DNA from 3 places in the Rhizobium sp. EC-SD404 genome. Region 2 is predicted to be linked to each of the others. Evidence: riboswitches for the same ligand, from Rfam matches in the RefSeq annotation. Region 2 holds a riboswitch; each other region holds the start of a gene.
What was found. Region 2 has a riboswitch for cobalamin ahead of GC125_RS13535 (HupE/UreJ family protein). Riboswitches for the same ligand answer to the same signal wherever they lie in the genome.
Positions count from the first base shown of each region.

Region 1: it holds a riboswitch for cobalamin, as region 2 does, so the genes downstream of both, GC125_RS04885 (TonB-dependent receptor plug domain-containing protein) here and GC125_RS13535 (HupE/UreJ family protein) in region 2, are expected to answer to the same signal.
Region 3: it holds a riboswitch for cobalamin, as region 2 does, so the genes downstream of both, GC125_RS07600 (ABC transporter substrate-binding protein) here and GC125_RS13535 (HupE/UreJ family protein) in region 2, are expected to answer to the same signal.

Region 1 covers NZ_LR701459.1:817,505-825,061, forward strand. The annotation lists gene GC125_RS04865 (hypothetical protein) at 1-112, shown strand, start outside; gene GC125_RS04870 (ABC transporter ATP-binding protein) at 116-895, opposite strand; gene GC125_RS04875 (FecCD family ABC transporter permease) at 892-1,893, opposite strand; gene GC125_RS04880 (ABC transporter substrate-binding protein) at 1,890-2,732, opposite strand; gene GC125_RS04885 (TonB-dependent receptor plug domain-containing protein) at 2,741-4,699, opposite strand; cobalamin riboswitch at 4,889-5,094, opposite strand; gene GC125_RS04890 (indolepyruvate oxidoreductase subunit beta family protein) at 5,165-6,718, opposite strand; gene GC125_RS04895 (thiamine pyrophosphate-dependent enzyme) at 6,720-7,557, opposite strand, start outside.
Region 2 covers NZ_LR701459.1:2,641,998-2,649,554, reverse strand. The annotation lists gene GC125_RS13550 (FAD-dependent oxidoreductase) at 1-140, shown strand, start outside; gene GC125_RS13545 (DUF2783 domain-containing protein) at 137-334, shown strand; gene mgrA (L-glyceraldehyde 3-phosphate reductase) at 402-1,454, shown strand; cobalamin riboswitch at 1,515-1,701, shown strand; gene GC125_RS13535 (HupE/UreJ family protein) at 1,751-2,359, shown strand; gene znuA (zinc ABC transporter substrate-binding protein ZnuA) at 2,454-3,563, opposite strand; gene GC125_RS13525 (ATP-binding cassette domain-containing protein) at 3,674-4,579, shown strand; gene GC125_RS13520 (metal ABC transporter permease) at 4,569-5,393, shown strand; gene GC125_RS13515 (Fur family transcriptional regulator) at 5,390-5,806, shown strand; gene dusA (tRNA dihydrouridine(20/20a) synthase DusA) at 5,935-6,927, shown strand; gene GC125_RS20385 (Kazal-type serine protease inhibitor domain-containing protein) at 7,014-7,520, shown strand.
Region 3 covers NZ_LR701459.1:1,393,569-1,401,125, reverse strand. The annotation lists gene phnE (phosphonate ABC transporter, permease protein PhnE) at 1-562, shown strand, start outside; gene GC125_RS07610 (metallochaperone AztD) at 971-2,254, shown strand; gene GC125_RS07605 (class I SAM-dependent methyltransferase) at 2,359-3,060, shown strand; cobalamin riboswitch at 3,230-3,425, shown strand; gene GC125_RS07600 (ABC transporter substrate-binding protein) at 3,555-4,568, shown strand; gene GC125_RS07595 (FecCD family ABC transporter permease) at 4,565-5,629, shown strand; gene GC125_RS07590 (ABC transporter ATP-binding protein) at 5,626-6,423, shown strand; gene GC125_RS07585 (class I SAM-dependent methyltransferase) at 6,434-7,087, shown strand; gene GC125_RS20230 (hypothetical protein) at 7,278-7,409, shown strand; gene kdpF (K(+)-transporting ATPase subunit F) at 7,418-7,507, shown strand; gene kdpA (potassium-transporting ATPase subunit KdpA) at 7,528-7,557, shown strand, end outside.

The DNA.
Region 1 (7,557 bases), 1.8 Mb from region 2:
CGACAAGCTTGCATCCAAGCTGGCCGCAGCCTTGAAGGCGCGCGACGAGGCGCGCTTTGCAGGCCATGAATGCCTGCATCCCGGCGAGCTCAACGCCTCGAACGACGATTGAGCGCTAAGCGCTTGGAGCGCGTCCCAGCGGCTGGATCACGGTTCGGCCGTCCACCTCGGCGATATGGGCGGTGACGCCATAAACGCTGCCGAGCGTCTCGTGGGTGAGCACCTGCGTGGGCAGCCCGTCGACCTTGATCTTTCCAGCGTCGATCAAAAGGATGCGGCTGCACCAGCGGGCGGCCAGTGCCAGATCGTGAATGCAGACGAGCACGGTCGTGCCGCCTGCTGCCAGGTCCGTCAGAACCTGCATGAGATCGATCTGATGGCCGGGATCGAGCCCTGCGGTCGGTTCGTCCACGAGGAGCAGCGGCGCTTCCTGCGCAAGCGCCCGGGCGATCAGCACGCGGGCGCGCTCGCCGCCGGAAAGCTCCGTTGCAGGCACGGCGCGCAGATGGCCCACATCCATCTGCGCCATCGCGCGATCGATCGCCTTCAGATCGGCCGTAGCCAAGGAGGCGAAAGGCTTGCGATGCGGCGTCCGGCCAAGCGCGACGAGATCGGCGACGGCGATGGGCCAGGCGATCTCACGCTCTTGGGGCAGATAGGCGATGCGCCGGGCTCGATCTCCGGCACCCATGCGACGCAGATCGTCGCCGTCGGATTCCATGTCGCCGTGGCTGGGCAGAAGGCCGACAAGGGCGCGCAGAAGCGTCGATTTCCCCGCGCCGTTGACGCCGACAAGCCCGATCAGTTCGCCCTTTTTCGCGGTAAAGGAGACGCCATCGAGCACCCCCCGCCGTCCGAGCGTCGCCGACAGGTCCTGAACGACGAGCGCGCTCATGCCGCGCTCCGGCGATGCTTGACGACAAGCCAAAGGAAGAAGGGAGCACCGATCGCAGCCGTCAGCACCCCGAGCTTCAGGTCGCGTTCCGGAGCGATCAGGCGAACGGCCACATCTGCCGCAAGCAGCAGAGATGCGCCGCCCAATGCGCTGGCCGGCAGCAAGCGCGACGGCTGCGAGCCGACCAGTGGGCGAAGGAGATGGGGAACGATGAGGCCGACGAAACCGATGGCGCCTGCGACGGCCGTTGCCGCACCGACGCAAAGGGCCGTGCCGAATGTCGCCAGCAGGCCCACCCGACGCATGCTCGTGCCCATGCTGGCCGCCGTGTCGGTGCCGAGCGTCAGCGTGTCGAGCGCCCGGCCGAGACCTGCGAGCAGCGCCCAGCCGGCGAGCATGAAGGGCGCTGCCAGATAGACGTGGACCATTGATCGATCCGCGAGCGACCCAAGCATCCAGAAGACGATTTCGAGCGCTGCGAACGGGTTGGACGAGAGATTGAGCACCAACGAGGTCATCGCTCCGGCAAGGCTCGAGAGTGCAACGCCCGCCAGGATGACCGTCAGGGCGCTGCCCATCCGGCCAGCAAGCAGATGCAGAGCGACGACGCAGGCAAGCGCACCGACAAGCGCCATCAGTGGCAGGGCAAGTGCAAAGGCCGCTGCCATGCCGCTATGGATCGCGACGACCGCGCCGAGCGAGGCCGATGCGCTGACGCCGAGCAGGCCGGGTTCGGCGAGTGGATTGCGCAGATAGCCCTGCAGCACCGCCCCGGAAAGCCCGAGCGAGGCGCCGATCATCAGGCCAAGCAGCGCCCGCGGCAGGCGGATTTCCCACATTACCAGCGCCAATGCGCTTCCGTCGGGCGAGGCAAGCACGCGAAGGCTGTCGATCGGCGAGAGATCGGCCGGCCCGGTCAGAAGCGACAGGAAGAACAGCATAAGCACGAGCACGGAGAGCCCGCCGAGCAGCGCCTTGGTGCTGGCTGCGCGTGTCATGGCCGGCCAACCGCGATGTCGGCTGCAGCATCCTGCAGGAGTTCGATCGCATCGAGGGTGAAGGGCCCGCCGCACACCCAGTGCGGGCCGGGCAAAGAAAGCGTTCGGCTCGTCGCCGCAACACGCCGGAAGGCGGGATGTGCGAAGTTTTCCTCGGCACGCACGCGCACTTCGTCGCCGTCATCGGTCGTCAGGAGAATGTCGGGCGCCTGCATGACCATGACTTCGAGCGGCACGCGCCCCATGCCCGTGACGCCGAGTGCATCGGCGACATTGGTGAGACCGGCGGCTTCAACGACCGCATGGGCAAGTGTGCCGGGACCGAGCGCATAGCTGTCGGGCTCGTAGATGGCGACGTCGATGTCCGACGGTTCGCTGGCCAGACCGGCAAGCCGCGCATCGAATGCGGCGACGAGATCTGAAGCCTGGCTTTCCCGCCCCAACAGCGTGCCCATGCGCAGAAGGTTCGATCGGATGTCTTCGAGCGAAGCTTCGGGCGCGAATTCTTCGACGCGAATGCCGAGCCGGCGAAGCATCGCGACCGTGCTGCGTGTTGTGAACGTGCCGGCCAGCACAAGATCCGGCTGCAGTTGATGGATTTCCTCGGCGCGCCCGTAATTGATCGGATAGGCCAAAGCAGCCTCGGCCAGCATCGAATAATCTGCGTCGCGGGCGAGGCTGGATATTGAGATCAACTGGCCGGAGGGGGCAAGCAGCATGGCCAATTGATCGGTGCAGACATTCATCGACACCACGCGCTGCGGCACGGTTTCGGCACTGGCTGCCGGCGCGGTGGCAATCGCCACCACGCCGGCAAGGCTCAGCATAAAGATGCGCACAGCACGCGTCAGAACGCTCCCCTCAGTCCAACGAAGGCCGTCCGGCCTTGCGCGTTGTAGCCGAAGATCTCCTGGTAATCCTCGTCGAACAGGTTCTCCACCCGGCCATAGGTCTCGAACGTCTCGTTGAACCGGTAGCTGCCGCCGACATTCACCGTCTGATAGGCGTCGAGCGTCACGCGGCTGGGCAGCGTCGGAACGAAAGCGACATCCTCCATCTCGCCGTTGAAGATCACTTCGCCGAAAAGCGACGCGCGCTTTTCCATGAAGCGATAGGTGAGGCCGAGCGATCCCGAGTGGCGGGGTCTGCGCACTTCGGCAAGGCGCGGTCCGCCGCTCTGGCTCTGCTCGCTGGCGTCGAGGTAGGTGTAGCTGCCCTGTGCGGAAAGCCCGGATCCGAGGTCGAGAGTCGCGGCGATTTCGATCCCCTGGCGGCGGCTTTCCCCGAGCAGGTTGATCGGCGTGGATGCGTAGGTCGGTGCCGGCCCGAAGACCGTTGCGATCTCGTTGGTGAGGTCCTGATTGAAATAGGTGAGATCGACGATGAGCGCTCCACCGAGGAAGCCTTGCTCGATGCCGATATCGAACCCGATGCTTTCTTCCGGAACGAGATCGGGGTTTCCGACGAAGCTTTCCGGATCATAGCCGAATTGCTCGATGAAGGTGGGATTGGTGACGCCCGTCCCGATCGAGGAGTGCAGACGCGTGAGCGTGCCCGGAACGGCCCAGGCACCGCTGAGGCTGAACGTCGTGGAATCGGCGAAGCGGTCGTTCAGATCGTGACGGATCGCGCCATTCAGAAAGAACTGCCCGAGATACTCGCCGCGATATTCGGCAACGAACGAGTTCCCATCGCGGCTCTGGCGTTCGGTCAGGTGAGACGGCAGGTAGGTTTCCCGCTCGAACTCGTACCCGCCTGTGATCTTGTGCGTGGCGTCGAGCAGGTTCGGCGTGTCGAACGCATAGGTCGCCTGATAGGAAACGGTGACGCGGTTGCCGTCGCTGGATGTTGCAAGCGCTCCATCGGTGAAGTTTTCACGGAACGTGTCGTTGCCGGAGATTCGCAGATTTTGCGTCCAGGCGCCATCGGCAGATTCATGCGTAAGCCCGAGCGAACCAACAAGCTCTTCTGTAGCCGTTTCCTCGTCGCCATCGACGACCAGGCCGACGAACGGGCCCGGCAGGAAGTCCGGCGGTCCGAGCGTCTCGAAATTCTGCGGATCGAGTTCGCTGCGGCGATTGACGTAGCGAAGCGTGCCGTCGAGCGTCAGCCCCGGCATCAGGTCATAGGCGAACCGGCCGTTGAGCGTGGCATTGCGGTCGCCGTCCTTCTCCGAGCCGAACGGCGAGACATTGTAGCCGTCGCTGCGTCGGAACGTGGCGCCGAGCGACAGATCGAAATCGTCGCGCCCGCCACTCAGCGTGACGCCGCCGAGCACGGTGCCGTCGGTTCCGGTCTCGCTCCGTACGTTCGTCCTGAAGCCGCCACGCTCGCCGCGCTTGGTGATGACGTTGATGACGCCCGAGAGCGCGTTGGACCCATAAAACGCGCTTTGCGGCCCACGCAGGACCTCGATACGTTCGATGTCGGACGTCATGAGGCTGCCGAAATCAAACTCGCCGGCCGCCGTGTCGCTGACGTCCACGCCGTCGATCATGACGATGACGTGGTTGGCTTCCGCGCCGCGTACGCGCACCTGCGTCTGCGCCCCGATCGATCCCATGCGGGAGACGGACAGTCCGGGAACCGTGCGCAGGATATCGGCAACCGACGTGACCTGGCTTCGCTCGATATCCTCGGCAGTGATCACGGTGAAGGCGCGGCCGGATTTTTCCTGGGCCACGGGTGTCAGCCCGTCGGTGACCAGCAGACGGTCGAGAACGGTAGTGGTCTCGGCATCCTGAGCGTTGGCAACGCCGACAGCTGCCAGCAGGATCGCGCCTGCTGGAATGAATATTCTAAGCAATGTGTCTGCCCCTTCGGGTCATGGAACGGCACGGAGGCACGCTCCCGGTTTCATCAGAAACCGCAGACGGACGGACGGCAGAGGCGATATGCACAAAGGCTCACCAAAGGTCGCACCCGGCGTGCGGCAACACTCTTTCAAATGTCACCGCCACGGACGACCGCGCATGGACCACACCCCGTGTCCACGCATGGGTGACTGGAACAGGCAGGTCTCCTGACTTCCGCGTCAACGCTCCATCTTCCGCCTTCCCGAATGTGCGAACACACCCAGTGGCATCGTGGAAGGAAGCTCGGCGGCTACAGTTGCGGGGGCAGTTGCGGGATTGGCCAGATGGCCGAACCGCATTCCCTTTTCATCCACCCGAAGGTGAAACCCGTTCCGAGCACACGTTTAGGGGTGGGCGTTCCTTGGGTCAATCCGCCGGCTCGCCCATGCTGGGAAATCTTCGCTCCAAGAGATTCTTTAGAGCGTCTCGATCGTTTTCAGAGCGCCATCCAGGGCCTTGCCTTCCTCGTCGAGAAGGGCGGCTTCGCGCAGACGCCGCAGCCAGTCGGCCGCATCCTCCCGGTGGCGGATCATCGGCAGACCGTCCATGACGCGTCGGTACTTCGACAGGCCGCGCTCGTGCGTGTCGGAATATCCCTTGATCAGGCGCCGGCATTTCAGCACCTCGACGGCCAGATCGTAATTGATGTCGCGGACCGACAGCGCCGTTTCCAGCCATTGCGTCATGTGCTTCATCTCCACCTCGTGGCGGAGCAGGCGTCGTCGCGCGGGCTTCAAGGTCGCAATCCCGTAGAGCATGCCGAAGCCGACGATGCCGTCGGTGCGGATGCGGCGGCCGCGGTTGAACACCTTGTCGAGGGCGCCGAACACCCTTGGGCTGTTCTCGATCCAGCGTCCGAGCCGGACAGGCAACGTGCCGCAGATTTCCTGCATGCGCGGATGAAAATACTCCGTCACATGGGCGATGGCGTCGCCGCCGATCCCCTGTTCGCGCCGCAGCCGCGCTTCGCGGCTCGCACGGGTCTTGAGGTCGGCCACGCGAATGATGTCGTCATAGACCATCGCGTTGGCGATGTATTTGGCGGCCTCGATCGACAGCCGCCATTCATGCGCAGCATCGTCGGTAGCGATGACCTTCTTGAGATGGTCGAGATAGTCTCGGCCGTAGGCGAGATCCTGGTAGTCCACGACCTTGCGTAGACCACGACCGGCCATGTCCTGCACGGGAGCAGGGAGGTCGCCGATCATGTTGCGCAGCGTGCGCCATTCGGAAACCAGCGCTTCGGGACCTTCCGGATCGCGCGCTTCGGCTTTCACCGCTTCGGGAACGGCGACCGACGGTGTCTTTCCGCCTGCAAGCGCAAGGTCGCACGCGGCATTGAACGCCCGCAGGCTCGCCTCGACGCCGCGGCCGGAACGCCGGATGGTCGCCTCGTAGGCGTCGCGCTCGAAGGGCAGGGCGCCGCTGCCGGCAAGGGCTCCGAACAGGCTGGACGAAATCACGCTGCCAGCATCGACCGCGACCTGCTCCATGTCGAAGCAGACGAGGCGATGTGCGGCGGCGGCAACGGCTTCCGTCACGCCAGGTGAGTCCGCGCGGCCATCGCCTGGCACGATCTTCTCGGAAACTGCGAGGACCCGGTGGGCCGAGGCGATCAGCGTCGTGCGATCCGGCGTCACGAAGCCGCGCATGACGGCGCGCCCGGCTTCCATGAGTTCCGCGGCGATGAGGATATCGACGTCGCCGGGAGCAGGGCTCAGCGAGAAGATCGGGTCACGTCCGGTGTCGGGCGCCATTTCGACGTAATAGATCGTCGCCCCGGTGCGCTGGGCGACGCCTGCGACCGATGTCGACTGCGCGCGATAGCCGGCACTTTCGGCCAGATCGATCACCCAATCGGTGAGCACGCCGCCGCCCTGGCCGCCGACGGCCAAGATTGCGATCTTGATGATCGATGTCGTGGCGTCCACGCCATCGGTCGGGAGGTCGGGGAGGCGGTGAATGGTCATCTCAATTCTCCGCGAAGATCAGGCGGCTGCGTTCGCGGCGGTTCTTGAGCCAGCCGATCACCCGGCGTCGCAGCCGGTCGGCGAACCGGTCGACACTTGTCGGGTTTTGGATGAGGTCGGCGCGGTAGAAGGACGGGCAGAGCACGGCGGCATCGGCCACCTCGCCGCAATTGCCGCAACCGACGCAGCTCTGGTCGATGCTGGCAACCGGATCGTCGCGCAGCGGATCGTCGAGTTGCTTGACCGAAAGCGACGGGCAGCCCGAAAGCCGCATGCAGGCGTGGTCGCCCGTGCAGACATCCTCGTCCACGCCGAACCGCGGGCGCACCACCCGTTCGCCGGCCTTGAGCGCGGCCTGCTTGAGCGGCTTTTCGCGGCGCTGGCGGTTCAGCATGCATTCCGAAGAAGCGATGATGACCTTCGGGCCCGTTTCCGGCGTCGTCAGTGCTTCCTTGAGCGTGGCCTGCAGCTTGCCGACATCATAGGTGCGATCGATCTGGCGCACCCATTCCACGCCCATGCCCTTCACGGCCTTGGCGATCGGGTGCTTGGTCGATTTGGAGCGATTGTCGGCGCGCGACGACAGCACGTCCTGCCCGCCGGTCGCGGCGGAATAGTAATTGTCCACGATGACGATCACGCCATCGTTGCGGTTGAAGACCGCGTTGCCGATCGAGGAGGTGAGGCCATTGTGCCAGAAGCCGCCGTCGCCGACGAACGAGATCGAACGCCGTTCCGCTTGTCTGTCGTTGAAGGCGGAAGCCGAAGCCGGGCCGAGGCCGTAGCCCATCGTCGTTGCGCCGAGCTCGAAAGGCGCGTTGATCGAAAACAGATGGCAG
Region 2 (7,557 bases):
AGGGGCACGCCCTCAAACGGCTTGGACAGGGTTTCACCTATCTCGTTCGGCCGGACCAGCACGTCGCGGCAGCGTTTGTCGCGCCCAGCGCCGACGACATTGCCGTCGCCCACAAACGCACGCTTGGAGCCGGCCAATGACCGATCTTCTGCAAGACCGGCTCGGACCTGCCGGCGATCGCTTCTATGCCGAGCTAATGGCGGCGCAACGGACGCTCTCGACCGAAGAGGCACAGCGCTTCAACGCACGGCTCATTCTCCTGATGGCGAACGCCATCGGCGATGGCGAGACGCTCGCTGCGCTGATCCGCGAGGCCGCGCGACGCAAGGCGTGAAGCCTCTTCCGTTTTGGCGGCGGAGCGCCTATCCCTCGCGCTTCAAAGCATGAAGGGAGATTGCGCCATGGCATGGCAGCCGGCTGAAAACCGTTACGAAACGATGCGCTACAACCGTTGCGGCCGCAGCGGGTTGAAGCTTCCCGCGATTTCCCTCGGTCTCTGGCACAATTTCGGCGACGACACGCCCCATCAGACCAAGCGCGACATCTGCCGCCGCGCCTTCGATCTCGGCATCACTCATTTCGACCTCGCCAACAATTACGGCCCGCCGCCCGGATCGGCGGAAACGGCTTTCGGCGAAATCCTGCGGACCGATTTTTCCGGCTACCGCGATCAGCTGATCATCTCTTCCAAGGCCGGCTACGACATGTGGCCGGGGCCCTATGGCGAGTGGGGCAGCCGCAAATACGTGATCGCCTCCTGCGACCAGAGCCTGAAGCGGATGGGTCTCGACTATGTCGACATCTTCTATTCGCACCGGTTCGATCCGGAAACGCCGCTTGAAGAGACGATGATGGCGCTCGATCAGATCGTGCGCTCCGGCAAGGCGCTCTATGCCGGTATCTCGTCCTACAACGCCCAGCGGACGCGGGAAGCCGCAGCGATCCTCAAGGACCTCGGCACGCCGTGCATCATCCACCAGCCGAGCTATTCCATGCTCAACCGCTGGGTCGAGGAGGATGGGCTTCTCGATGCGCTCGATGATCTCGGCATCGGCTCGATCGTGTTCTCGCCACTCGCGCAGGGCATGCTCACGACCAAGTATCTGAAGGGCGTACCTGACGACAGCCGTGCCAGCCAGGGCAAGTCCCTGATGCCGGAGTTCCTGAACGACAAGAACCTCGCCAATATCCGTGCGCTGAACGAGATCGCCGAGAAGCGCGGCCAGACGCTGGCGCAGATGGCAATCGCTTGGGTCCTGCGCGGTGGCCGCGTCACCTCGGCGCTGATCGGCGCGAGCCGTGTGTCGCAGGTGGAGGATTGCGTGGGTGCACTCGCCAATCTCGATTTCACCGATGCCGAGCTTGCCGAAATCGACAGCCATGCCCGCGACGCCGATATCAATCTGTGGGCGGCATCGGCGGAGCGCAAAGGGCCTGCCCGCAGAAAGAAGTGAAGCGTCAGCTTTTGCTCAAGAAATGAGCATCGGCACCGGTTGTGTTTTATCGCAGCCGCTGTCACCAATCGTTGCGACGGTGCCTTGAGTTTCAAGGTGAAACGGGAAGCCGGTGAAAAGCCGGCGCCGCCCCCGCGACTGTCAGGGACGACGCCCCTTCATCATGCCACTGGTGTGCTTCTTGCATCGGGAAGGCGGAGGGGATTGGTCCCGAGCCAGGAGACCGGCCGTCAGCCACGCGGCAAAGCCGCATATACGACCCAAAGGTGGGGCGGAGGGCCCCGAAAGGACAACACATGCGTATCTTGACCACACTTGCAGCCTTCGCGCTTTCGACTGGGGTGGCATTCGCCCATACCGGTCATGGCAGCCATGACAATGCAAGTTTCACCTACGGTTTCATGCATCCGTTGGGCGGCCTGGACCATCTTCTTGCGATGATCGCCGTCGGCTTTCTGGCGTATCTCGTCTCTGACCGAACCAGCTCGAACCGGCCGCTCTGGCTCGTCCCGGCAGCCTTTGTCGGCGCCATGGCGATCGGCGGGATCCTTGGCGCTTTTGCATTCGACCTGCCGCTCGTCGAACTCGGCATCGGCCTGTCGATCGTCGCCATCGGCGCAGCCGCCGCTTTCGGCCGCCAGATGCCGGTCGCTGCGGCCATGGCTCTCGTCGGCTTCTTCGCAATCTTCCATGGTCATGCGCACGGCACCGAAATGCCTCAGGACAGCGCGGGGCTCGCCTATGGCCTCGGCTTCATGGCGGCAACGGCCCTTCTTCATGCTGCGGGCATCGCAGCAGGCCTCGGCATCGGCAAGCTGTCGCGCTCGCAGGGCGTGCTTGCAGCGCGCGCCGGTGGCGGCGTGATGGCGCTTGCCGGTGTCGCCATCGTGGCCGGCATCATCTGATATTTCGCCGGACTGCGATCAACGCGATCAGAGAAAAGGCCCCGGCAGCGCTGTCGGGGCCTTTTTTCGTCGGGGTTTCAATCAAACGTAGTAATCAGCTTTCTTCGCCGAGACATGTCGCGAACGACGTCGCCATGTTGCGCAGAAGCTCGAAGTAGAGATCAGGCCCGTCGGCGATCTCCGCGCCTTCCGGATCCAGCACGCCCGCCTTCGCATCTGTGCCTTCGATCACGACATTGACGATCCGAGGCTCGAATTGCGGCTCGGCGAAGACGCAGGCAGCATCGAGCTCGCTCACGCGCTGGCGCAGTTCGGAGATGCGTTCCGCCCCCGGCGCCACTTCCGGGCTGATCGTAATCGCGCCGGCGGCTTGAAGGCCGAACCGCTCCTCGAAATAGCGATAGGCATCATGAAAGACGATGAAGGGCCGGTCGGCAACCGGTTCGACGGTCGTGGCGATGTCGGTCGACAATTCGTCGATCCGCGACGTCAGGTCATCCGCATTGCTGCGATAGACCTCGGCGTTGTCCGGATCGGCATCAGACAGAGCCGTCACGATCGCGCCCACCATCAACTTCGCATTTTCGGGATCCAGCCAATAATGCGGGTCAGTCCCGGAGTGATCATGCCCGGCATTGTCATCGTCACCATGGTCATGCGCGGCGTCTTCTTCGTCGGCATGGTCGTGACCGTGGTCGTCGTGGCTATGTTCGTCATGGCCGTGGTCGTGCTCTTCGTCATCGTGTGCATGCTCATCGGCGTCATGGCCGGCTTCAGCGTGCTCGTCATGAGCATGGTCGTCGCCATGGTCTCCATGATCGTGTGCCTCGAAGGCGCCGCCTTCGCGGAATTCGAGCCGCGTCAAGCCTTCGGTCTGTTCCAGCGTCACCACGCGGGCATTGGCGCTCAACGTGTCGAGCGGCTGGTCGAGGAAGGGCTCCAGCCCCGGACCGACCCAGAACACGAGCGGCGCGTCCTGCAGCATTGCTGCATCCGAGGGGCGCAGCGTGTAGGTATGCGGGGAGGCGGCGCCCTTGACGAGAAGTTCCGGTTCGCCCACGCCTTCCATCACGCCCGCGACCAGCGAGTGGATCGGCTTGATCGACGTAACCACGCCGTCGAGCGCCAAAGCGGGCGAGGCTGTCAGAGCGGTCGCCGCCATGAACGCGGCGGCCGACGATGCGACGAGAGCGGAAGATTTCATGCTAGTCCCTCAGTTCAGTTGAAATCGTAATCTTATAACGTTTCTTGTGTAACCCTATAACGTGTGCCATATGCGGTGACAAGCGCCGAAATGGCGCATCGAAAGGGTTGATGGTGCAGCGGACAAACCTTGTGGAGATGAGCGGCGTCGGAGTTCGGCGCAGCGGGCGCTGGCTGGTGCGTGGCGTCGATCTCACCATTTCGCCGGGCGAGATCGTGACGCTGATCGGTCCGAATGGCTCCGGCAAGTCGACCACCGCCAAGGCCGCCATCGGGTTGATGAAGGCAGACGAGGGCACTGTCACGCGCAAGCCGGATCTTACGATCGGCTACGTTCCGCAGAAGCTCGCCATAGACTGGACGCTGCCGCTGTCCGTGCGGCGGCTGATGACGCTGACCGGAAGCCGTCCGCGCGCCGAAATCGATGAAGTGCTCGAGGCGGTGGGCATCGCCCATCTGGCCGATGCGGAGGTCCAGCACCTTTCGGGCGGCGAATTCCAGCGCGCCCTGATGGCGCGGGCCATGGTGCGCCGGCCGGATCTCCTCATTCTCGACGAGCCGGTTCAAGGTGTCGATTTCTCCGGCGAGATTGAGCTTTACGATCTCATCAAGCAGATTCGCGACCGTACGGGCTGCGGCATTCTGCTGATCTCCCACGATCTGCATGTGGTGATGGCAGAAACAGATACGGTCATCTGCCTCAATGGCCATGTCTGCTGCCGCGGCGCGCCGGAGATCGTGGCTCAGAGCCCGGAATATCTGCAGTTGTTCGGCGCGCGCGCAGCTTCGACGCTGGCGGTCTACAGCCATCGTCACGACCACACCCATCTGCCCGACGGCCGGGTCAAGCATGCCGATGGTTCGGTGACGGACCATTGTCATCCCGATGACGGCCATCACCACGATCATGATCATAGCCACCAGCCGCATGATCACGCCGAGAGCGCCCCGGCTCCGAGCCATGAGCATGGTCATGAGCACGAGCAGGGGCACAGGGGGCATCACCATGCTGGATGACTTCTTCATCCGCGCGCTGGTCGCCGGCATCGGCGTCGCCATCACGGTCGGCCCGCTCGGCTGCTTCATCGTGTGGCGGCGTATGGCCTATTTCGGGGATACCATGGCGCATTCGGCTCTGCTGGGCGTCGCCATCGCGTTTCTCCTCGATATCAACCTGATGGTCGGGGTCTTCGTCGTCGCTGCACTCGTGTCGGCGGCGCTGCTTCTGCTGCATCGGCGCCAGTCGCTGTCGACAGACGCGCTGCTCGGCATCCTGTCGCATTCGACACTGGCGCTTGGCCTCGTCATGGTCGCCTTCATGACCTGGGTGCGGATCGACCTGATGGGCTTCCTCTTCGGCGATATCCTCGCCGTGTCGCACACGGACATCGCCTTCATCTGGGGTGGCGGCGCGCTGGTGCTGGCGGGCATCGCCTGGCTCTGGCGCCCTCTGTTGGCCGCGACCGTCAATGCCGAGCTTGCCGAAGCGGAAGGCATGCATCCGGAACGCGCGCGCGTCGCCTTCATGCTGCTGATGGCGCTCCTGATCGCGATTGCCATGAAGATCGTCGGCATCCTGCTCATCACCTCGCTCCTGATCATTCCCGCGGCCACAGCCCGCCGCTTCTCAGGCACGCCGGAAATGATGGCCGTCATGGCATCGCTCATCGGCGTCGTCGCCGTCGTTTCAGGCTTGTTCGGTTCGTTGCAGTTCGATACGCCTTCGGGACCGTCGATCGTGGTTGCCGCGCTTGCCCTGTTCCTCGTCAGCCAGATCGCGCCGGTGGCTCGCAGATCCGGGCCACAGCCGCAGGAAGGAGGTCGCCGATGACCACCCATGTTCACGAACGTAAAATGAGCGACCTGACCAAGAACCAGAAACTCGTCTTCGATGCGCTGAGCAGCGCGGAGGGGCCCTTGAGCGCCTATACGATCCTCGACCAGCTTCGCGACGAGGGGTTTCGGGCGCCGCTGCAGGTCTATCGCGCACTCGACAAGCTGCAGGAACTCGGGCTCGTCCACCGGCTCGAAAGCCTCAATTCCTTCATCGCCTGCGCCCACCCCCATTGCGCAAGCCACGGCATGATCGGCTTTGCGATCTGCGAGAATTGCGGCCAGGTCGAAGAGTTCTCCGACGCCGAGATCGAAACGCGCCTCGGCACATGGATGCGCGAACGCGCCTTCAAGCCGCGCAAGACGACGGTGGAACTGCGCGGTCTCTGCGCGACCTGCTCCACCCACTGAGAACGCGCGGTCGCCATCCCGAGTGATCGAGCGTCGGGGTTGCTGATGGAACAATTATCACCGATATGTCCGTTGCAACTGGCTTCCTGGATGGAACGCCGCATTATCAATGCCCGATCAGGCAGGCCATGACCTACGCCCAGCATAGATTCGCGATCGCGCCGATGATGGACTGGACGGACAGGCACTGTCGCTTTCTCCATCGCCTGCTGACGAAGCGCAGCCTGCTCTATACCGAGATGGTCGTCGCCGACGCGGTGATCCATGGCGATCGAAACCGGCTTCTCGGTTTTGATCCGGTCGAACATCCCGTCTCCCTCCAGATAGGGGGATCGGATCCTGGGAAGCTTGCCGAAGCCGCTCGGATCGGCGCCGATTTCGGCTATGACGAGATCAACCTGAATTGCGGCTGTCCGTCGGACAGGGTGCAGTCCGGCACCTTCGGTGCATGCCTCATGCAAACGCCCGGGCTCGTCGCTCAAGGCGTGGCGGCCATGCGAAGTGCCGTCTCGATACCCGTCACGGTGAAATGCCGGATCGGCGTGGATGACCAAGACCCGGAACAGGCGCTGGATGCGCTCGCGATGGCCGTTCTGGATGCCGGCGCAGATGCGCTTTGGGTGCACGCCCGCAAGGCCTGGCTGCAGGGGCTCAGTCCGAAAGAAAACCGGGACATCCCGCCGCTCGACTACGATCGCGTCTATCGGCTCAAGCAGAAGTTTCCGCATGTTTTCATCGGGATCAATGGCGGCGTTCAGGATTTGAATCAGGCTGCTGATCATCTGCGCCACATCGATGGCGTCATGATGGGGAGGGCCGCCTATCACAACGCGGCTCAACTGGCCGATGTGGACCGGTTGATCTACGGTGAGGATCCCGCACCGGTGGAATGGGCCGACGTGCGAGACGCAATGATGGAACATACCGCCCGGCATATGGCGGCTGGCGGCAGGTTGGTCCACGTTACGCGGCACATGATTGGTCTTTTCCAGGGCGTTCCGGGTGCCCGGCGCTTCCGACAAATCCTGTCGGAGCGCTCCAGTCAGCGTGGAGCCGGTCCGGACGTCATCGCCGAAGCGTTCGTCGCGATGGAAGGGCTCGACGGCCGTCTCGCCGCGTGAGATCGGTTGCGCCTACAACCGGACAGCGGTAGCATCCGCCACGAGCGAAGATGTCTCTTCGCCTTCGCCGAGCGAGGAGGCTCTGTATGTCGTTTCTTTCCGCAAAATCGGTTGGTGTTTCGCTTGTCCTCTTGTCGATCCTGTCGGGCTGCGTTGTCGTAGACGACGGTCCGCGTCCGTTTCCGCCCGGTCCTCCTGGACCGCCGCCCGGGCCGCAAGCCTGTCCTCAGATCTACGCTCCTGTGTGCGGCGATCGAAACGGTCGTCTCGAGACACTACCCAACCAGTGCGTGGCGCGTGCGCAAGGCTTCCGCGTTGTCGCCGATGGCGAATGCCGCCGGCCTGGCCCACCGCCGCGTCCCGGTTTCCCCGGCGGACCCGGACCCGGGCCTGGTCCAGGTTGGGGTGGTCCTGGTGGACCTGGCCCAGGTTGGGGTGGTGGTCCCGGACCGGGTCGCCCAGGCGGTCCCGGCATCTGCACCCGCGAATATGCGCCCGTTTGCGGCCGTCGCGGTCCGCAGTTCCAGACCTTCGGCAATTCGTGCGAAGCGGACAACTCCGGCTTCCGCGTTGTCGCTCAGGGCCCCTGCTAAAGCTTCGTCACATCACCACGCATTCTATCCAAAGGGC
Region 3 (7,557 bases), 1.2 Mb from region 2:
CATGGCGATCGTGGGCGTCGCCGTCGGTGTCGTTCTCAGTGTGCCTTTCGCTCTTCTGGCATCATCGAACACGACGCCTCACCGGCTGGTGCGGCCGGTGACGCAACTGGTGATCGCCACGATGCGCACGATCCCGGATCTGATCTGGGCGCTGATCTTCGTTGTGGCCGTGGGTCTTGGACCGCTCGCAGGTATCCTGGCGATCGTGGTCGACACGATCGGGTTCTGCGCACGCTTCTTCTCGGAGCGGATCGAAGAGGTGCGTCCGGGACCTTCGGAAGCGCTGACGGCAACGGGCGGTGGCCGCCTGTCCGTCATCTTCGGTGCCATCGTGCCGGAAACGCTGGCATCTATGACCGGCACAAGCCTTTATGCGGTTGAGAAAGCCATCCGTTCGGCCGTCACGCTCGGCCTCGTCGGCGCAGGCGGCATCGGGGTCGAGCTGTCCTCGTCCATGCGGCTTTTCAACTTCGATGAGGCAGCAGCAATCATCATCGTCATACTGGTCGTCGTGGTGGGCTTCGAGCAAATTTCCGCGGTGATCCGACGCCGCGTGATCTAGTTCGCGCCGAACAAGCGCGTCGAGCGCTCGATAGACTTGAAACGACCCGCCTGAAATCGCTCGCAAGTCGAACTGACACTCGGCTGGCCGACAGCCAATCAACATGACCTAGCCTAACTCTGTCGACGCGTGGGCGCTTGTACGGCGCGATGCGAAGCGGCGGCTTGATGCCGCCACAAGCCCGGCTCACGCCGCGATATGTGATAACATTACTTTTCCATTGACGAATGTAATATCGTTACGTAAATGGCTATCAGGGTGCCGACGGACCGGCTTGTCCATGCGGCGGCCGTCTTTGCCTTCGGCTGGTGGGATGACGGGCGATGGTTCTGTGCTTGCCTCATTCAAAGACTTCGACGCTCGGACGGCCCCGAAACCATCCATCCGTTCAATCGCAAGGAGACAATAATGCTACGATCGATCGCCTACGCATCCGGGGTCGCACTGATCTTGACGACCGGCGCTCTGGCGCAAGACGAAGGGCATGATACCGGCGATGTCACCTTTTACCGCGTGTTTGTCGGCGATCATTCCGCCCCTAGGGTCACCGCATTTGATTTGAGCAAGGCGGACAACCGCTGGACGTTCGAGACCACAGGTCAGGCCAAACTCTACGGAGCGGACGACGGAGCAGCCGTCGTTGCAGTCCAGTCGGATGATGACGCAGTCCACTTTATAAGGAGCGGTATCTCGCTCCATTCCCACGGGGAGCATTCCGACATTGAAATCGCGGATCCCGTCGCCGTCGAAGCGACCCTGACCGGCCCCCGCCCCTTTCACGTAATCGATCATGACGGCAAGATCGTCATCAATTTCGACCGGGGCGGCTTCGCCGAAATCATCGACGCGCATGAATTGTCCCAGGGCGAGCTGGAAACCACTCGCATTACACAGGCGCGTGCTCACCACGGATTCGTCGCTCCAGTGGGTCGAGACTGGGTGACGACTGTTGCCTCGGACGCCCCCGGCGAAGGGGATGCGGCGCCTGCGCGTATCGGCCTTCAGCAGGTCGACGAGGATGGCACTGCCATCGGCGACGTCGCCACCTGCACGGCAATTCATGGCGAGGCCTTCTCAGGCGAGTACTTGGCCGCAGGGTGCGATGAAGGCATTCTGACGGTAACGGCAAGTGCGGCCGGGCCTGTATTCGAGATGCTTGCGTATCCGGAAGACCTGCCGGCAGGTGAGAGCACCGGGACGCTTCTCGGCGCCAGGAGCATGCAAGCCTTTCTCGGCAATTACGGCGCCGATGGGCTTGTCGTCGTCGATCCCGCCGATGAACCGCATTTCCGGTACGTCGAGCTGCCCTTCCGCCGAATCGATTTCGTGCTCGATCCTGTGAATGTCCGATATGGCTACGTTCTGACGGAAGATGGGACGCTGCATCAGATCGACGTTCTGGATGCCAGCATCTCCAACAGCGCACGGATCACATCGCCTTACTCCATGGACGGCCACTGGAACGATCCGCGGCCGCGCCTGGCAATGGCAGGCGACGAGATCGTGATGACGGACCCGAACGAGGGTCTGGTTCGCCGCATCGCGAAGGACACGCTTGATGAGATCGAAACAGTCGCTGTCGAGGGCACGCCCTACAACATTGTTATCGTCGGTGGCAGCGGCGTCGTTCACGATGAGGATGGCGACGAAGCGCGCGATACATCCGGACACGAGAACCACAGCCACGATTGAGGGCTGCTCCATTTGCGCTCGGTCAATAGGCCGGGCGCTCCGGCTGTATTGAGCTGCTCACAGCACAGAGTGGCTCGTCATTTCCTGGATGAAAGAATTTCAAAATGCCCAATCCTCACACACCCGCAGCAGAGAGCTTTTTCAGCAGCGAGCTGGCACGCCGCTATGATGAGCGTAACAGCGAGCTCGGCGAACTCAGCGCCGGTATGCATTTTGCCATTCGGCTGGTTCTGGACGACCTGCCATCCGACGCGCGCATTCTCTGTATCGGAGTCGGAACCGGCGCGGAAATACTGTCGCTGGCTCGATCTCACGCGGATTGGCGCTTTGTCGGTGTCGATCCATCGGCCGAAATGCTCGCGGTGTGCCGCGAGAAGCTGACGAGTGCCGGCCTGCTCGACCGGTGCGAACTGATCACCGGATACATCGATGACGTGCCGGCCGATAAGGGGTTCGACGCCATCGTCACGGTCATGGTCGCGCATTTCATATCTCGCGATGATCGACCGAACTTCTATCGAAACGTCTATGACCGCCTCAGGAGCAGTGGGTATTTTGTCAGCACGGAAATCAGTGCCGATCTGGAAGCAGCTGACTTCCCGCCCATGCTGAGGGACTGGGCGCGAATACAGGCATTGATGGGTGCCACTCCGGAAGCCCTGCGCAATTTGCCCATGATCCTCCGCAACGAACTCAGCCTGTTGTCGCCCGAAGCGACCGAGCAGCTTCTTCAAGAAACAGGCTTCAATCCACCCATCCAATTCTTTCAGACGTTTCTTGTCCACGGCTGGTACTCAACCAAATGACGGACCCTGTTGATCGACATGATCGATATGCTGCGCGATCGCGGCTCTCAGGAAGTTCATGAACGCTTCGGCTCTATCGATTGCATCGGCTTCGTCCCATCCCGTTGGCGTCGGACCGATCGTGATCAAGAGTGTCTCTGTTTCAGCATTGTGCACGCGGGACGATTGAGTTACCGCTGTCGGTGTCGGTTTCCGAAAGGAAATAACAGGGAATTCGCAGGCGACCTCGGTCGTCAAACGAAACTGCCCCCGCAACTGTAGGCGGCGAGTACTCCCCCAAAAATCCACTGGATCGGTTGATCTGGGAAGGAAGGGGTGTGCAGCGACCCGTCAGTCAGGAGACCTACCGACACGCTTGAACGTTAACGCCGGCGGGGTGTCCGGAGGGGAAGTCGTGTGTTTGCAGCCACAGGCCGATTGCGCCGAGCCAACTTTCAATCACATCGTCCTCAGCCGGATTCCCGTCTCTTCAACACAGATCGGGGTCGATCCAAATGAACAACGTTTCTCTCGCCGTGGCGGTCATTTCCGTCGCGATCCTTTCGGCGTCCATATCAGCAAACGCGACGGACTATCCGCTGCAGATCGAAAACTGCGGGCATACACTCACTTTCGATGAAGCACCCAAACGCTCGGTCGCCGTCGGCCAGTCCGCCACCGAAATGCTCTACGCGCTTGGCCTCGCCGAAACCGTTCAGGGAACTTCGGTCTGGTTCAATGACATCAGCGGCGAATTTGCTGAGACAGACGCGAAAATTCCAAGACTTGCGGACAATGAGCCCAGTTTCGAAAGCGTCTTATCCACGCAACCGGAACTCGTTGTGGCGCAGTTTTCAAGCCAGGTCGGCGAGCAAGGCGGCGTCGCCACGCGCGAACAGTTTCACGAGCTGGGCGTTGAGACCTACGTGATGCCGGCTGACTGCGTCGGAAAGGATAACTCTGTTGGCGACGGTGTAAGAAGCGACAGTTTCGATGTCGAGACCGTCTATGAAGCGATCGCCGAACTGGCCACGATCTTCGATATCGAAGATCGTGGAGAAACTCTGACCGCTGAACTGAAGCAGCGCCAGGAAGCTGCCACCGCCCGCGCAGAGCAACTCGGACTTGGCGATGTCAGTGGCGTATTCTGGTTCTCCAGCGTCGAGGCAGGTTCCGATCCCTTCGTGGCCGGGCAACGCGGCATCCCTGCCTCCATGATGGCGACGCTCGGAATGACGAACGTTGTGGAATCGAAGGAGGAATGGCCCACGGTCGGCTGGGAGACGATCGCTCGCGCTGACCCAGATGTCATCATGATCGCCCGCATGGACAGGCGGCGTTACGCGGCGGATGATTTCGAAAGCAAGCTCGAGTTCCTGAAATCGGATCCTGTCACGAGCCAGATGACCGCGGTCAAGAACGATCGGATCATCATCGTCGACGCCCATGCCGTCCATGCATCGGTCCGCATGTTCGAAGGCTTGGAAGCGATGGCGGATGGCCTCGAAAACGCAGGTCTCGCGCAATGAGGCTTCTGGCGGCCGGCGGGCGACGTTCATGGAGCGGCGGCAGCATTGCTCTGCTGACTTCGGGGGCGATCGTGCTGATGCTGGCCGCCATCCTGGCCGGGACGGCTATCGGGGAAACGCCCATCTCGCTTGGCAGCGTTTTCGCCACCCTGGCCAATCGCCTGGCTGGCGGAGGCTATGCCGTGCCGCCGATCGACGAGGGCATCATCTGGAACTACCGGCTGACGCGTGCGATCGTGGCGCTCTGTTGTGGCGCGGCGCTCGCCGTTTCGGGTCTCGTGCTGCAGAGCCTTCTGCGCAACGCGCTTGCCGATCCTTACATCCTGGGTATTTCCGCCGGCGCATCCACAGGCGCCGTGGGGGTTATGGTCGCTGGCCTGGGGGCAGGCCTCATCTCCATCTCGCTTGGCGCCTTCATGGGCGCCATTCTCGCCTTCGCTTTCGTAGCAATCCTGGCCCAGGCCGCGGGTGGCGGCGCTGCACAACGAGCCACCGGCTTGATCATCTTGGCGGGCGTCGCGGGCTCTCAGCTTTTCAACGCGATCACCTCATTCGTCATCGCGCATTCCGCAAGCGCAGAGCAGGTCCGCGGCATCACGTTTTGGCTGCTCGGCAATTTGAGTTCGGTGCGTTGGCCGGACGTCCAGCTGGCATTTCCAGTGGCGCTCTTTGGGATACTCTTCTGCTGCTGGCACCGCCGCGCCCTCGATGCATTCGCATTCGGCTCGGAATCGGCGGCCTCGCTCGGCGTACCGGTACGCCGCATTCAGATCATGCTGGTTGGCACCGTGGCTCTCATGACGGCGACGATGGTGAGCATCGTTGGATCGATCGGCTTTGTCGGCCTTGTCATCCCACACGCCGCCCGTTTTCTCGTCGGGGTTCGGCACGGACGCCTCTTGCCGGTTTCGGCAATTACCGGCGGGCTGTTCCTGGTGCTGGCAGACATCGTTTCAAGGGTGATCGTGCCCGGCCAGGTTCTGCCGATCGGGGTGGTCACCGCGCTTGTGGGAGCGCCGGCCTTCGCCATCATCCTTGTCCGGTCGCGGAGATCGGCATGATGCATTCGGCACGTGAGCTTTGGTGGCGCATTCGTGCCACCCGGATTGTTTCGGACATCGATCTCGACATCGTTCCTGGTGAGACCCTGGGTCTGGTCGGTCCGAACGGTTCGGGCAAGTCCACATTGCTGCGATTGCTGGCCGGCATGCTCGTGCCGTCACACGGAACGATCGAACTCGATGGCAAGCCGCTCAAATCCTATTCGCGGCGCGAGATTGCCCAGAAGGTCGCATTCGTCGAACAGATGGCCGACACATCCGAACGCATGACCGCCCGCGACGCGGTGGAACTGGGCCGGACGCCATGGCTATCGGCCCTGCAAAGCTGGTCGGGAGCAGACGATCTCGTCGTCGAGCGTTCCTTGAGTCAGGTCGGCATGCAGGAATTGTCCGACCGTGAATGGCAAACTCTTTCGGGTGGCGAAAGACAGCGGCTTCATATCGCACGTGCTCTCGCGCAACAGCCGAGCCTTCTTCTGCTCGACGAACCCACGAACCATCTGGACATCGAGCACCAGCTTGGCATCCTTCGGCTGATGAAGCAGCTCGCTGTCACAAGCATCATCGCGATGCACGACCTCAATCAGGCAATGGGCTGCGACCGCATCTGTGTTCTGCAAGGCGGTGCACGCGCCGCGCTCGGCCGCCCGCGTGACGTCCTGACACCTGAATTGATCCGAGAGGTCTTTCGGGTGGATGTGCGCTTCATCGAAGATCCACACGATCGACAGATCACGATGAGATTTTCGCCCCTCGCCACCGACAACCAACGCTTCATCAGCATGCCCGCGTAGGACGACACCTATGGAAACCGTGAACGACGCCGTAAGCAGATACTGGACCCGCGTCGCCGACGCATTCGACGGACGCGCCTCGCATGTGCGCCATCATGAAGTGTGGAAGCGCGTTGTTGCGGAGGCACTTGGAAACCGAACCGGGCTGAGGATGCTTGACTTGGGAACCGGGACAGGCGCCTGCGCCATCATCGCTGCCGAGCTTGGTCACCGGGTAACGGCGATCGATGGTTCCGAAGGAATGCTCAACGTTGCCCGAAGGGAGGCCGAAAGCCGATCTGTGGACATAGCATTTGTCCATGCGCAGATCGAGGAGGCCGAGATTGAGCCTGGCTCATTCGACGCTGTCACCCTCCGCAATGTTCTTTGGACAGTCGCGGATCCCGAGAAGGTGCTCTCGATCGCCCGCCACGGATTGTGCGCCGGCGGAACTCTCTTCGTGACCGACGCCGACTGGGCGCAGGCCACCAACCGCGCCGACTACGATGCCCGGACGGCGAGCAGGCTGCCACGACATGCCGGGATCAAGCTGGACGAAATAAGCGCCATGCTGCATGCAGCCGGCTTCAGTGAGATTCGCGATTTTTCGGCGCAGTTCGAAGAGCCTCCATACCAGGCCATGGGATCGCCGCCCTTCTTTGCGATCTCAGCCGTGCGTTCGTAGACGTCGGTCCAAGCACCCCGCTCTTCCATCGGCAATCATGCCCCACGCTCTAACCGTGGATACCTTGGATGCACGGCTGTCAGAGCCGTGCGACCTTCGGCATCGCGATATTGCGATCGTTGTACGCATCGAGGCTCCGGCTGTTTATGCGCCGTTTATGCCGAAGGGTCTGATCACGCATCGCCCATTGATGGCACGCGGCAATAGACAGGACGCTCCTGCAACACTGGAGCGTCCCATGCTCGACCTTCTCTACCTCGCACTTGCTGGCGGCTTTTTCCTCGCCGCGGCGGCCTCCGTACGCCTGCTCGAACGTCTCTGAGGCCCGGTATGACCTTGGACCTCATTATCGGCGGCGCCGTTGCCATTCTTCTTCTCGTCTATCTGGTCTACGCGCTCGCCCGGCCGGAACGGTTCTGAGCGAAGACAGGACATCTCTCATGACACCCGACCTCCTTCAATTCGCGCTC